Linked DNA regions of Luteibacter rhizovicinus DSM 16549. The protein of the gene in region 1 interacts with the protein of each later gene in a pairwise test. Links are inferred from orthologs where the notes say so. Each region holds a gene or a part of one and is shown in the gene's direction. Other genes may lie near its edges.

Region 1 (4,014 bases):
CCGCTACCTGTTCACGGGCCGGGGTCGCACCCGCAGCGTACGCGAATTCCGCCTGCTGGCTGAGCTGGAGCGCCGGGGTCTGCCGGTATCGCCGCCGTTGGCCACACGTTACGTGCGCTACTGGCTGCGTTACTCGGCGGACCTGATCACCTTGCGGATTCCCGAGGCGGCCACCCTGGCCGAACGCCTGAACGATGGCGCCTTCAATGTCGCCCTGGCGGGGAAGGTGGGTGAGTTGATCGCCCGTTTTCATCGTGAGGGTGCCTGGCATGCGGATCTCAATGCGCACAACATCCTGGTCAATCCACAAGGCCTCTACCTCATCGACTTCGATCGCGGCCGCCTTCGCCGACCGTCGCTGCATTGGCGGCTGGCGAACCTGGCTCGCCTGAAGCGATCGCTGATCAAGATCGGCGCCCGCGATGCCGGCGGCGACACCTTCGACGCCGAGCTCTGGCCGGCCCTGATCGAGCACTACGAGCGGAGTCTTAAAGGGTGAGCTGGAACCTGCACTTCCTTGGCACGGGCGCGGCGCACGCCGTGGAGCTCGGATCCTCCGCCGTCGTCGTCGAGCGCGACGGCCGGCCCCTGCTCCTGGTGGACTGTGGCCCGGACACGCTGGACCGCTACGTGGCGGCTTACGGCGCCCCGCCGCCGGCGCTCTACGTGACCCACGTCCACATGGACCATGTCGCCGGCATGGAGCGGTTGTTCTTCCGTCTGTGGTTCGACGAAGCCTTGCGCGGTCGCACGCGGGTCTACCTGCACGCGGGGCTCCTGCCGTGGCTGCAGGGCAGGGTGGCCGACTACCCGGGTGCCCTGGCCGAGGGCGGAGTGAACTACTGGGAGGCCTTCCACCTCATCCCCTGCACGCGTGGTTTCTGGCACGAGGGTGAGTGGTTCGACGTCTTCCCGACCCGCCACCACGTGCAAGGCACCTCGTACGGCCTCGCCCTGCGTGGCAGCTTCGTCTACACCGGCGATACGCGGCCGGTGCCCGAGGCGCTGGCGCTGCATGGCGCCCACGGCGAACTCATCGCCCACGATTGTGGCGTCGTCGGCAACCCGTCCCACACCGGGGTGGACGATCTCGAGCGCGAATACCCGGAGGAGGTCCGCGCCCGTATGGCGCTGTACCACTACGGGAGCGTCGACGACGGCGAAACGCTGGTCTCACGTGGCTACCGGATCGCCCGTCCGGGCGAGCGACTGCCGCTTCCGGCGCCCGAACCACCGCGTCCGACGGCCGGTTGAGGCGGTTTCGTCGTTCCGCCCTTGTCTCGCCGCACCGCTGAAGTTATCCTTCCGCTTCTTTGCCGGACAGGAAGCCGGGGAAGAGGATGTAAGTGGAGAGGTGTCCGAGTGGTTGAAGGAGCACGCCTGGAAAGTGTGTATACGCTAATAACGTATCGAGGGTTCGAATCCCTCTCTCTCCGCCAGTTTCAAACGTCTTTATGGTGACCCTGTCGGTCCCCCCGCGACGATAGTCCGTAAACTCCGCCAGGTCCGGAAGGAAGCAACGGTAGCGGACGACTCGGGTGCCGGGGTGTGGCTGGCAGGGTCATCGCCTTTTGAGGGCCGCGCTTTTCGGGCCGCGCTTTCACCCGTCCCGGGTCCTTGGCACAATCCACCGTCGTCCCAAGGTAATACGCATGTCCTATCAGGTCCTCGCACGCAAGTGGCGCCCGCGCAAGTTCGCCGAACTGGTGGGCCAGGAGCACGTGGTCCGCGCGCTCACGAATGCGCTCGACTCCGGGCGCATGCATCACGCCTATCTATTCACCGGCACCCGCGGCGTCGGCAAGACGACGATCGCGCGCATCTTCGCCAAGTCGCTGAACTGCGAGCGCGGTGAATCGGCCGATCCCTGTGGCGAGTGCTCCGTCTGCACGGCGGTGGACGCCGGCCGCTTCGTCGACCTCCTCGAGATCGATGCGGCCAGCAACACCGGTGTCGACGATGTCCGCGAGGTGATCGAGAACGCCCAGTACGCGCCGTCGCGCGGGCGCTTCAAGGTCTACCTGGTCGATGAGGTGCACATGCTCTCCAAGCCGGCGTTCAATGCGCTGCTGAAGACGCTGGAAGAGCCGCCGCCGCATGTGAAGTTCCTGCTCGCCACGACCGACCCGCAGAAACTGCCGGTGACGGTGCTGTCGCGCTGCCTGAAGTTCAACCTCAAGCGCCTGCTGCCGGAGCAGATTTCCGGCCAGATGCGCCATATCCTCGCCGCCGAAGGCATCGAGTACGACGATGAGGCCATCGGCGAGCTCGCGCATGGCGCGGACGGTTCGCTGCGCGACGGCCTGTCGCTGCTCGACCAGGCCATTGCCTACGGCGGCGGTGCCCTGCGCGCGGCCGATGTACGCGCCATGCTCGGCAGTGTCGAGCGCGGACAGGTACTGGGCGTGATCGAGGCACTCGCCGCTGGCGACGGCGCGGCACTCATGGGTGAGGCTGACCGCATCGCCTCGTACTCGCCGGACTTTGCCGGCGTGCTCGACGATCTCGCCACCGTGCTCCATCGCATCCAGTTGATCCAGCTGATTCCCGGCTATCGCGAGGAAGAGGGTGACGCCGGCCTGGCCGAGATCGCCAACCGCCTCGCACCCGAAGACGTGCAGCTCTACTACCAGATCGCCACCACCAGTCGCCGGGAACTCCCGCTCGCGCCGGATGCGCGGATCGGCTTCGAGATGGCGCTGCTGCGCATGTTCGCCTTCCGTCCGGCGGAAGCCGGGCAGGGCGCCGCGCCGTCCGCGCCTCGGGCTGTCGCGCCTGCGTCGGCCCGTGCCGCGATGCCCGCGCCGTCGCCTGCGCCTGTTGCCCCGTCGCGCGCGCCTGCCCCGGCGGCAGCGCCTGTCGCGAGCGCCCCGGCGCCTGCACCGGCCCCGTCACGCCCGGCGCCTGCCGCACCTCCGGTCGCCGCGCCTGTCGCTGCGCCGCCGGCACCGGTGGCACCGCAGGGCCCGCTGGTCCTCGGTGCCAATGGCTTGCCTGACTGGCACGAAGTGATCGAGCGCGCCAACCTGCGCGGTCCGATCGGTCAGCTGGCGCAGAATTCCTCGCTGCGCGAACTCGACGGCGAAGGCATGGTGCTGGCCTTGCAGCCCTCGCACATGCACCTGGCTGTCGAACCACTGACCAGCCAGATGGAAGAAAAGGTCTCCCAGGCGCTCGGTCGTCGCATTCGCATCCGCTTCATTGCCGATCACGGCAATCTGGGCACGCCGGCGGAGCGCCGGGCCCAGGCGCAGGTCGACGCGCAGGCCAACGCGGTCGCCTCGATGGAGTCCGACCCCTTTGTACGGACGCTCAAGCGCGAATTCGACGCGCGCGTCATTCCGCAATCGATCAAACCCGTGGAGCCAGGAACGTGAAAGGTCAAATTGGTCAGCTGATGCAGCAAGCCCAGCGCATGCAGGAAGATATGAAGCGTGCGCAGGATGAACTCGCCAAGACGGAAGTCACCGGTTCCGCCGGCGGCGGTCTGGTCTCCGTGACGATGTCGGGCGGCCACGAAGTGCGCGCGGTGCACATCGATCGCCAGGCGTTCGCCGATGATCCGGAGATGGCCGAGGATCTGGTCGCCGCCGCGGTGAACGACGCGGTGAACAAGATCGCCGAAATCAGCCGTTCGCGGCTGGGTGGCGTCACCGCCGGGCTGAACCTGCCCGCCGGCTTCAAGATGCCGTTCTGACCGGACGTCACGTCACACGATGACTAACGGCTCCCGCCTTCTCGGCGAACTGATCGATGCCTTGCGTTGCCTGCCGGGCGTCGGTGCGAAAAGTGCCCAGCGCATGGCCTTCCAGCTGCTCGAACGCGAGCGGCAGGGTGGTCTTCGCCTGGCAGCGGCGCTCGAGTCGGCGATGCGCGACGTGGGTAACTGCACGCGCTGCCGCAATTTCAGCGAAACACCGGTGTGTTCGCTCTGTGCGAGTCCGAGTCGCGATGCCCAGGTGCTTTGCATCGTGGAGTCGCCGTCCGATCTCGCTGCCATCGAAGGTGCGACCG
Region 2 (5,154 bases), 1.9 Mb from region 1 along the record:
GAGCAGTACCGCGTGTCGATCCTGGCCAACACCATCGAAATGCCCGCCGGCCTTGTCGGCGATCTCGCGGACGCCGAAGACGAAGACGTGCTGATCGCCGCACGACGTGAACTCGAGGAAGAAACCGGCTACGCCTGCGGCAAGATCGAGTTCATTCACGAGGGCCCGTCGTCGGCTGGCATGAGCACCGAGATGATCGCCTTCGCCCGCGCCTGGGACCTCGTCCGCGTCGGCCAGGGCGGCGGCGATGAAACCGAAAACATCATCGTGCACGAAGTGCCGCGCGCCGAAGCCGGCAAGTGGCTGTTCGACCGGGCTGCCGAGGGCTTCTCGATCGACGCCAAGCTGTTCGCCGGGCTGTGGTTCATCGATCACCCCGAAGCGCACATGCGCTAATCAAATACATGTGGGAGCCGATTCATCGGCGAATAATGAATAAACCCGCTGCGCAGCAGCGCCTCCTTCAGGTTGCTGGCCTCGGTCCTCATCGGAGGAAGCCAGCAGGTGCCAGTAATCTGGCCCGCTGCCGCGGGATCGCCGCTAAAGCGGCTCCCACAGGTAGGGTCCATGGGTGGGGTAACCGCAATGTCAATTCTTGCTGACAACCCCCACCCCGGTTAGCCTTCCCTCTGCTTCACCCGGCGCCGCCCATGTCTGTTCGCTTTGCCCATCTTCACCTGCACAGCGAGTACTCGCTGGTCGATTCGACCATCCGCATCAAGCAGCTGGTCGCTGCCTGCGTGCGTACCGGCATGCCTGCCGTCGCACTGACCGATGAGAACAACCTCTTCGGCCTGGTCAAGTTCTACAAGCAGTGCACGGCAGCGGGCATCAAGCCCATCGCCGGCTGCGACGTCTGGGTATCGAGTCCGGACGATCCGCGCCCCTGGCGCCTGACCCTGATGTGCCAGGACCGCGACGGTTACCTCAACCTGTCGCGCCTGGTCTCCCGTGCGTGGCGTGAAGGCCAGGGCACCGGTCGCGCGCTCGTCGACGCTACCTGGATGCACCCCGAGAGCGTGCGCGGCCTGATTGCCGTGGTTGGGCGGGAAAGCGAGCTCGCACGTGTCGCCCTCGGCGCCGGCCTGCCCGCCGCCGGCCTCCGTCTGGAATCGCTGCGCCGCCTGTTCCCCGATCGCCTCTACCTCGAGCTGACCCGTACCGGTCGCCAGCACGAGGAAGACTGGGTGCGTGCCGCCATGGCCCTCGCCGGCGATTACGAGCTGCCGGTCATCGCCAGCAACGACGTGCGCTTTCTCGAGCGCGAGGGTTTCGAATCCCACGAAGCCCGCACCTGTATCAACCAGGGTCGCGTGCTCGCCGATCCGAAGCGTCCGCACGATTACAGCGAGGAGCAATACTTCAAGAGTGCCGAGGAGATGGAAGCGCTCTTCGCCGACATTCCCGAAGCCCTCGAGAACACGGTCGAACTGGCCAAGCGCTGCAACCTCGAACTGACCTTCGGCGAATACTTCCTGCCGAACTTCCCGGTGCCCGAAGGCCACACGCTCGACACCTTCATTCGTGCCCAGGCCCAGGCCGGCCTCGAAGAACGCCTCGCCGTGCATCCGCTCGCCGCGGGAAAGACGCGCGAGGACTACCAGGCGCGCCTGGACCGCGAAGTCGACGTCATCATCGGCATGGGCTTTCCCGGCTACTTCCTGATCGTGGCCGACTTCATCGGCTGGGGTAAGGACAACGGTATTCCGGTCGGTCCGGGCCGCGGTTCCGGTGCGGGTTCACTCGTCGCCTGGGTGCTCAAGATCACCGATCTGGATCCGCTCCAGTTCGAGTTGCTGTTTGAGCGCTTCCTCAATCCCGAACGCGTGTCGATGCCCGACTTCGACATCGACTTCTGCATGGATCGCCGCGACGAGGTGATCGACTATGTCGCGCGCAAATACGGCCGCGACCACGTCAGCCAGATCATCACCTACGGCTCGATGGCGGCGAAGGCCGTGCTTCGCGACTCCGGTCGCGTGCTCGGCATGGGCTACGGCCAGGTGGATCGCCTTGCCAAGCTCATTCCGAACCGCCCTCTCGACCTCACACTGGGCGACGCGCTCGGCCGCACCGAGAAGTCGAAGAAAGAGCCGGACCGCATCGTCAAGGAATTCTGCGATGTCTATGAGCAGGAGGAAGAACCGCGCCAGCTGATCGACCTCGCGCTCAGCCTCGAAGGCCTCACGCGAAATGCCGGCAAGCACGCAGGCGGCGTCGTCATCGCTCCCACGCCGCTGACCGACTTCGCGCCGCTCTACTGCGAAGCGAGCGGCGAAGGCGTCGTCACGCAATACGACAAGGACGATGTCGAAGCGGTCGGCCTGGTGAAGTTCGACTTCCTCGGCCTGCGCACGCTGACGATCATCGACTGGGCCGTCAAGGCGATCAACAAGCGTCGCGCGAAGGAAGGCACCGAAGCACTGGTGATCGAAGCCTTGCCGCTGGATGATCCCAAGGTCTACGACCTGCTGAAGAAGGCGCAGACCGTCGCCGTCTTCCAGCTCGAGTCGCGCGGCATGCAGGGCATGCTCAAGGATGCCCAGGCCGATCGCTTCGAAGACATCATCGCCCTGGTGGCCCTGTACCGCCCCGGCCCGATGGACCTGATCCCCAGCTTCTGCGCGCGTAAGCATGGCCGCGAAGCGGTGGAGTATCCGGATCCGCGCGTCGAGCCCATCCTGAAAGAGACCTACGGCATCATGGTCTATCAGGAGCAGGTGATGCAGATGGCGCAGATCGTCGGCGGTTACACGCTCGGCGGCGCCGATCTGTTGCGCCGTGCGATGGGTAAGAAAAAAGCCGAGGAGATGGTCAAGCATCGCGCCACCTTCCGCGAAGGCGCGGCGAAGGATGGCATCGATTCGATCAAGGCCGATGCGATCTTCGACCTCATGGAGAAGTTCGCCGGCTACGGCTTCAACAAGTCGCATGCCGCGGCTTATGCGCTGGTGTCCTACCAGACCGCCTGGCTGAAGGCGCACTACCCCGCCGAGTTCATGGCCGCGACGATCTCGTCGGACATGGACAACACCGAGAAGGCGGTCACCTTCCTCGAAGAAACCCGCACCATCGGCATCAAGGTGCTACCGCCGGACGTCAACGCCTCGGACTGGATGTTCGAAGCGGTGGAGCCGAAGGTCGTGCGCTACGGCCTCGGCGCGATCAAGGGCGTGGGCCAGGGCATCTGCGAGGAGATCGTCGCCGAGCGCAAGGCGAAGGGCCCGTACCGGGGTCTCGTCGACTTCTGCCAGCGCGTCGGCTCGAACAAGCTCAACAAGCGCACGATGGAGGCGCTGGTACAGTCCGGCGCGCTCGACGGACTCGGCGAGAACCGCGCCACCCTCGTCATGCACCTGCCCGAAGCGATGCGCGCCGCCGACCAGGAAGCGAAGAACCGCGCTTCCGGCCAGGTCGATATCTTCGGCAACGCCTTTGGCGCGGCGGAAACGCCGAGCATCATCGAACTCTCCGGCGCCGTGCCGGAATGGCCGCTCGAACAGCTGTTGCAGGGTGAGCACGATACGCTCGGCCATTACCTGTCCGGCCATCCGACCGACCCATGGAAGGGCGAGCTCGCCCAGTTGTCGAGCTGCCCGATCGGCGAGATCCCTCAGCGCTACCAGCCGCCCAAACCACGTCGCAACGACGACGATGAAAACGCCAGCCGTTTCCGTCGTGGCCCGGAAACGCCGTGGACGGTAGCCGGCATGGTGGTGGGCATGCGCAAGCGCGGTGACAGCGATGCCTTCGTACAGATCGAAGACGCCACCGGCCTGCTGGAAACGAGCTTTTTCCGCGAAGTATTCACCGAGGCGGCACCCCTGCTTACGCGGGGCACCCTCATCGTCGTCGAGGGTGGCCTGCGTATCGACGACTTCGCCGGCGGGTATCAATTGCGTGCGCGCAAGGCCTATGCCTTGTCCGATGCCATGGAACACTTCGGCCGCCTGCTGACGCTGCGACTCAACGGCATCGGTCCGGATTTTCCACAGCACCTGCGTCAGGCCCTCATGGCGTATCGCGGCGGCCGCACGCCGCTGATGCTCTCGGGCTACCGCAACGACACCGGCCAGGCCAGCTTCGAACTGGGCGAGGCCTGGCGGGTACGTGCCCTGCCCGACCTGATGCGCACACTGCGCGCCTTGCCGGGAGTATTGGGCACCGAGTTGCGACTGGTGCGGCCGGCCGACTAAGCCGTTCCGATCAGAGCACGTCCACGTCGGTGTTCTGGACGAGCGCGACGTCGTCCACCTGCACGGTCGTGTGCGCGCCGCCTTCGTTCTCGATTTCCAGCAGCACGTGTGCCGGGGCGGCGTAAGGGCGACCCTGCACGCTCAATGCCACGGTGCTCCATTCCTCCGCCTGCGCCGTGCTGGTGATGTGACCCAGGACAACCCTGCCAGCACCCTGGTCGGTGCTCATCGAGAGCGTGGCGCGTACCTGCGCCTGATCGTGCTCGGCGCGGACGCGAAAGCGCACGGCATAGACGGCATCGGCCGTATTCTGGCCCGTATGGGCGTAGACCGCTTGCGAGATGCCGCTGCCCGTCGGCAGGGCCGCATAGGTCATGCCGTCGGGGTCGACACCGTGACCCGGCAGACCGACGCGACGCCAGGACGACAGGCTGCCGTCCGTGAACTGACCGTCCTTCAGGGGCAGGAGGCAGGCGCCATCGTAGGCCTGCCCGAGGACACAGGCCGGGAGGTCCGGAAGCCGCCCGGGATCGCCGGCCAGGGCCGTGCCGGTGCCACCCAGGGCGACAGCGGACGCGAGCAGGAAGGCGGGGAGGGATTTGCGCATCATCATTCCTTGATGGTTGGGGGTGAGGCGATTGGAGCATGGAGGGCTGCATCGCGGGCGAGCCCAACGCCTGATCAGGCGGTCGACCTACACGGATTTCAGAAATCCGCTCAATCACTTACACCGATCCTCTGTCGTCCGTACCCTTGCGCACACCGCGCCGGGCGCCACTAGGTATAATCAGCGGTCTTGCCCGGATGCACCCTATTTCATGAATCCCAACTTCCTCGATTTCGAACAACCCATTGCCGAGCTGGAAGCGAAGATCGAAGAGCTTCGCCACGCCAGCAGCGGGCAGGCATTCAATATCGACGAGGAAGTAGGCCGCCTGCGTGAAAAGCTGAAGATCAA
Region 3 (4,020 bases), 4.2 Mb from region 1 along the record:
CCCGCGGGCCCATGCCGGACGAGGCCAGCACGTGCATCTCGCTTTCGCGGTACATCCGGCCGAGGGCGGTGAGCGTGCCCAGGAAGACCGACATGGGCAGCAGCGTGGAGAGCAGGTCGACCATCTGCAGGCCGAGCACCTCGAACATCACGCTGGGCTGGATACTGCCATTGGCCACCTTCTGCAGCACCGTGGCAAAGGCGCCGCCCGCGAAGATGACGAGCAGGACCACGGCGGTCGCAATGACACCGTAGGCAAGTTCGCGCAGGAAGTATCGGTCGAGGATGCTGAGCATTTGGTAGAATTGGCGGTTCGTGCCGCGTCAGTCCTGGCCGGCAAACCACAAGTCTAGCCTGTCCGGGCCCCGGCGGGCTTTTGCAGGACAGTTAGCTATGACGGTTCAGTTCAGCCTCGGTTCCAACGCTCCCGAATCCACCACGACCCCGGTCGCGGTGGTCGGTGTCTATGAGAACGGTGTCCTGACCAGCGCCGCCGCGCGGATCGACACCGCCGCCGGCGGGGCGATCAAGCGCCTTGTCGAGGCGGGCGATATCACCGGCAAGGTCGGCAACGTCGTCACCCTGCTGCACCCGGCCGGCGTCGCCGCCGCCCGCGTACTGGTGGTCGGCCTCGGCGCGCAGAAGACCTTCGACGCTGCCCGCTACCAGCGCGTGACCCTGGAAGCCGCGCGCGCCGTGGGCCGGTTGCCGGTAACGGAAGCCGTCAACTGGCTGCCTGAGGTCGAGGTCCCCGGCCGCGATGCCGCCTGGCGCCTGCGCGTCGCGGCCCTGGCCACGGACCATGCCGCCTACCGCTACACCGCCACGGTGAAGCCGCGCGACAAGTCCCTGCCGGAACTGGCCACGATGACCCTGGTCGGCCCGGCCGATGGCGAGGCCGGTCTGGCCGAAGCCCGGGCGATCGCCGAAGGCGTCCGCTATGCGAAGGAACTCGGCAACCTGCCGCCGAACATCTGCAACCCCGACTACATCGCCGACCAGGCCAAGGCTTTCGCCGATGCCCACGAAGGCGTGACCTTCGAGTCCCTCGACCGCGCCGATATGGAGCGCGAGGGTTTCGGCTCGCTGCTGGCCGTGGCCCGCGGCTCGGCCAACGCGCCGCGCCTGGTCATCCTGCAGTGGAACGGCGGCAAGGACGGTGAACGTCCCTACGCCTTCGTCGGCAAGGGCATCACCTTCGACACCGGGGGCATCAGCCTGAAGCCGGGTCCGGGCATGGAGGAGATGAAGTTCGACATGTGCGGCGCCGCCGGCGTGCTCGGTGCCTTCGTCGCGGCCGTGAAGCTCAAGCTGGCGGTCAACCTCGTCTGCGTGGTCCCTGCCGTGGAAAACATGCCGGACGGCGACAGCTACCGTCCCGGCGACGTCCTGACGAGCCTGTCGGGGATCACCATCGAAGTGCTCAACACCGATGCCGAGGGTCGCCTGATCCTTTGCGACGCACTGACCTACACCGGCAAGCGCTTCGATCCGCACACCATGATCGACGCCGCCACCCTGACCGGTGCCTGCGTCGTCGCCCTTGGCAAGCATGCCAGCGGCCTGATGACCAAGGACGAGTCGCTGTCGGCCGAGCTGCTCGCCGCCGGCGAAGCCACGCTGGATCGCGCCTGGCGCCTGCCTCTCTGGGACGACTACCAGAGCCAGCTCGACTCGGGCTTCGCCGACGTGGCAAACCTCGGCGGCAAGTATGCCGGCGCCATCACGGCGGGCTGCTTCCTTTCGCGCTTCACCGAAGGTCGTCGCTGGGCTCACCTCGACATCGCCGGCACGGCGTGGGACGAGGGTCGCAAGGGTATGGCCACGGGTCGTCCGGTGCCCCTGCTGACGCAGTGGCTGCTCGACCGCGTCGCCGCTGGCTGATCCGGCCCGTATGCCTCGCGCCGACTTCTACCTGATCGACAAGCCGCGGTTTCGCGAGGATCCCCTGTTGCTGGTCTGCGAACTGGCCAAGCGCGCCTTCGGAGCCCAGAAGCCGACCCTGATCCTCACCCGCGACTTCGAGCAGGCCGAGGCGATCGACGAATACCTGTGGTCCTTCGACGAGGACAGCTTCATCCCGCACCAACTCGCCGGTGACGACGATGATGCGAACACGGCGGTGCTGATCGTGCCGCCGGGCGTCGAGGTGGCGGACCGGCCGATGGTGATCAACCTCCGCGAGGTTTGTGCACCCGGCCGCTTCGATCGGGTGCTCGAAGTGGTCGCGGCGGATCCGGCGGAGCGCGTGGGTTCGCGTAGCCGCTGGACCGAGTACAAGAAGAACGGCTTCGAGGTGAACAAGCACGATATGTGAGGCCTGCGTCTCGCACAAAAAAATCCCGCCATCTGGCGGGATTTTTTTTTGCCTGGAAGGAGCCGATTCATCGGCGAACCCGCGGCAGCGGGCCAGGGTGCCGCAAGCACCCAATCGCCGATGAATCGGCTCCTACCCAAGGCGCGCTTGGGCTTCAGCCGCCCAGCTTGAGTGCCTGCTCGCGCATGGCCTGGGCCTGCTGGTTCCAGTCGGCGATGCGCTGGCGCTCCTGCGCCACCACCTCGGCCGGTGCGTTCGCGACGAAGTTGGCGTTGCCCAGCTTGGCCTCGCACTTGCGGACTTCGCCTTCCACGCGGGCGATTTCCTTGGCCAGGCGAGCCTTCTCCGCGCCCAGGTCGATCAGGCCTTCCAGCGGAATCAGCACGCGCATGGCGCCGACCACGGCGACGGCCGAGGCCGGCTCATCACCGTTGACCCAGACCGGGCTTTCCACCCGGCCGAGGAAGGCGATCTGCGCGGCGAACTTGCTGGCGCGTCCCCGATCGGCATCATCGCCATCGGCGAACAGCAGCGGAATGACCTTGCCCGGTGCGATGCTCATCTCGGCACGGATGCGGCGCACTCCCGTGAGCACATCCTTGACCCATTCGATCTCGGCCGTGGCCGTGGCGTCGCTTTCGACGTCCGTGGCCTCGGGGTAGGGACGCAGCATGATCGTGTCGCCTTCGATGCCGAGCACCGGGCGCACGTTCTGCCAGATCTCTTCGGTGACGAACGGAACGATCGGATGCAGCGCGCGCAGCAAGGTTTCCAGCACGTGCACGAGTGTGTACCGCGTGGACGCTGCCGCAACCGCGTCGTCACCGTTCAGCGCCGGCTTGGACAGCTCGAGGAACCAGTCGCAGAACTCGTTCCAGGTGAACTCGTACAGCGCCTGCGCGGCGAGGTCGAAGCGATAACCCGCCAGCTGCTCCTTCACCGTGCCCAGCGTGTCATGCAGGCGGGTGAGGATCCAGCGCTCGGCTTCGGTCGTCGGTTTCGTCGGCGCGAGCTTCGCGTCCTCGCCAAGGTTCATCAGCACGAAACGCGAGGCGTTCCAGAGCTTGTTGACGAAGGCCTTGTAGCCGGCTGCGCGCTCGAGATCGAACTTGATGTCGCGACCGTGCGTGGCCAGCGAGGCGAACGTGAAGCGCAGCGCGTCGGCACCGAACGCGGGGATGCCTTCGGCGAATTCCTTGCGCGTCGCTTTCTCGATCTTCTCGGCCATCTTCGGCTGCATCAATCCGCGCGTGCGCTTGGCCAGCAGCTCGTCCAGCGTGATGCCATCGATGAGGTCGAGCGGGTCGAGCACGTTGCCTTTGGACTTCGACATCTTCTGGCCATCCTTGTCGCGGATGAGGCCCGTGACATAGACGTCCTTGAACGGGACTTCGCCGGTGAAGTGGTCGGTCATCATGATCATCCGGGCGACCCAGAAGAAGATGATGTCGAAACCGGTCACCAGGACGTTCGTCGGCAGGTAACGATCGAAGCCGCGCTCGGCCTGCGCCTGCGGATCGGGCCAGCCGAGGGTGGAGTGGCTCCACAGCGACGACGAGAACCAGGTCTCGAGGACATCGAGGTCACGACGCAGTGCACCGGTGTAACCGAGCGCGGCGGCCTTCGCCTTCGCCTCGGTCTCGTCATGCGCGACGACGATGTTGCCGTCGGCGGTGTACCAGGCCGGGATCTGGTGGCCCCAGG

Evidence for each region.
Region 2: the proteins of dnaX (region 1) and dnaE interact in binary tests that used the Escherichia coli proteins (3 or more experiments, as listed by UniProt). The link is inferred for Luteibacter rhizovicinus DSM 16549 from one-to-one orthologs.
Region 3: the proteins of dnaX (region 1) and BJI69_RS02495 interact in binary tests that used the Escherichia coli proteins (3 or more experiments, as listed by UniProt). The link is inferred for Luteibacter rhizovicinus DSM 16549 from one-to-one orthologs.

The regions. Positions count from the first base shown.
Region 1 is NZ_CP017480.1:4,729,582-4,733,595, reverse strand. The notes cover bases 1,038-4,014. They hold dnaX (DNA polymerase III subunit gamma/tau), read left to right. Parts: upstream 1,038-1,652; coding sequence 1,653-3,377; downstream 3,378-4,014. Other genes in these bases: recR (recombination mediator RecR), read left to right, coding at 3,717-4,014; BJI69_RS21645 (YbaB/EbfC family nucleoid-associated protein), read left to right, coding at 3,374-3,697; BJI69_RS21665 (MBL fold metallo-hydrolase), read left to right, coding at 1,038-1,254. Also shown: BJI69_RS21670 (3-deoxy-D-manno-octulosonic acid kinase), read left to right, coding at 1-499; more of BJI69_RS21665, read left to right, coding at 496-1,037. UniProt on the Escherichia coli protein: Part of the beta sliding clamp loading complex, which hydrolyzes ATP to load the beta clamp onto primed DNA to form the DNA replication pre-initiation complex.
Region 2 is NZ_CP017480.1:2,799,610-2,804,763, reverse strand. The notes cover bases 280-4,396. They hold dnaE (DNA polymerase III subunit alpha), read left to right. Parts: upstream 280-650; coding sequence 651-4,196; downstream 4,197-4,396. Other genes in these bases: BJI69_RS12685 (hypothetical protein), read right to left, coding at 4,207-4,396; BJI69_RS12695 (NUDIX hydrolase), read left to right, coding at 280-396. In the rest of the region: more of BJI69_RS12695, read left to right, coding at 1-279; more of BJI69_RS12685, read right to left, coding at 4,397-4,803; BJI69_RS12680 (acetyl-CoA carboxylase carboxyltransferase subunit alpha), read left to right, coding at 5,015-5,154. UniProt on the Escherichia coli protein: DNA polymerase III is a complex, multichain enzyme responsible for most of the replicative synthesis in bacteria. This DNA polymerase also exhibits 3' to 5' exonuclease activity. The alpha chain is the DNA polymerase catalytic subunit.
Region 3 is NZ_CP017480.1:518,534-522,553, reverse strand. The notes cover bases 622-3,604. They hold BJI69_RS02495 (DNA polymerase III subunit chi), read left to right. Parts: upstream 622-1,893; coding sequence 1,894-2,316; downstream 2,317-3,604. Other genes in these bases: BJI69_RS02490 (valine--tRNA ligase), read right to left, coding at 2,471-3,604; BJI69_RS02500 (leucyl aminopeptidase), read left to right, coding at 622-1,883. In the rest of the region: LPS export ABC transporter permease LptF, read right to left, coding at 1-295; more of BJI69_RS02500, read left to right, coding at 393-621; more of BJI69_RS02490, read right to left, coding at 3,605-4,020. UniProt on the Escherichia coli protein: Part of the beta sliding clamp loading complex, which hydrolyzes ATP to load the beta clamp onto primed DNA to form the DNA replication pre-initiation complex.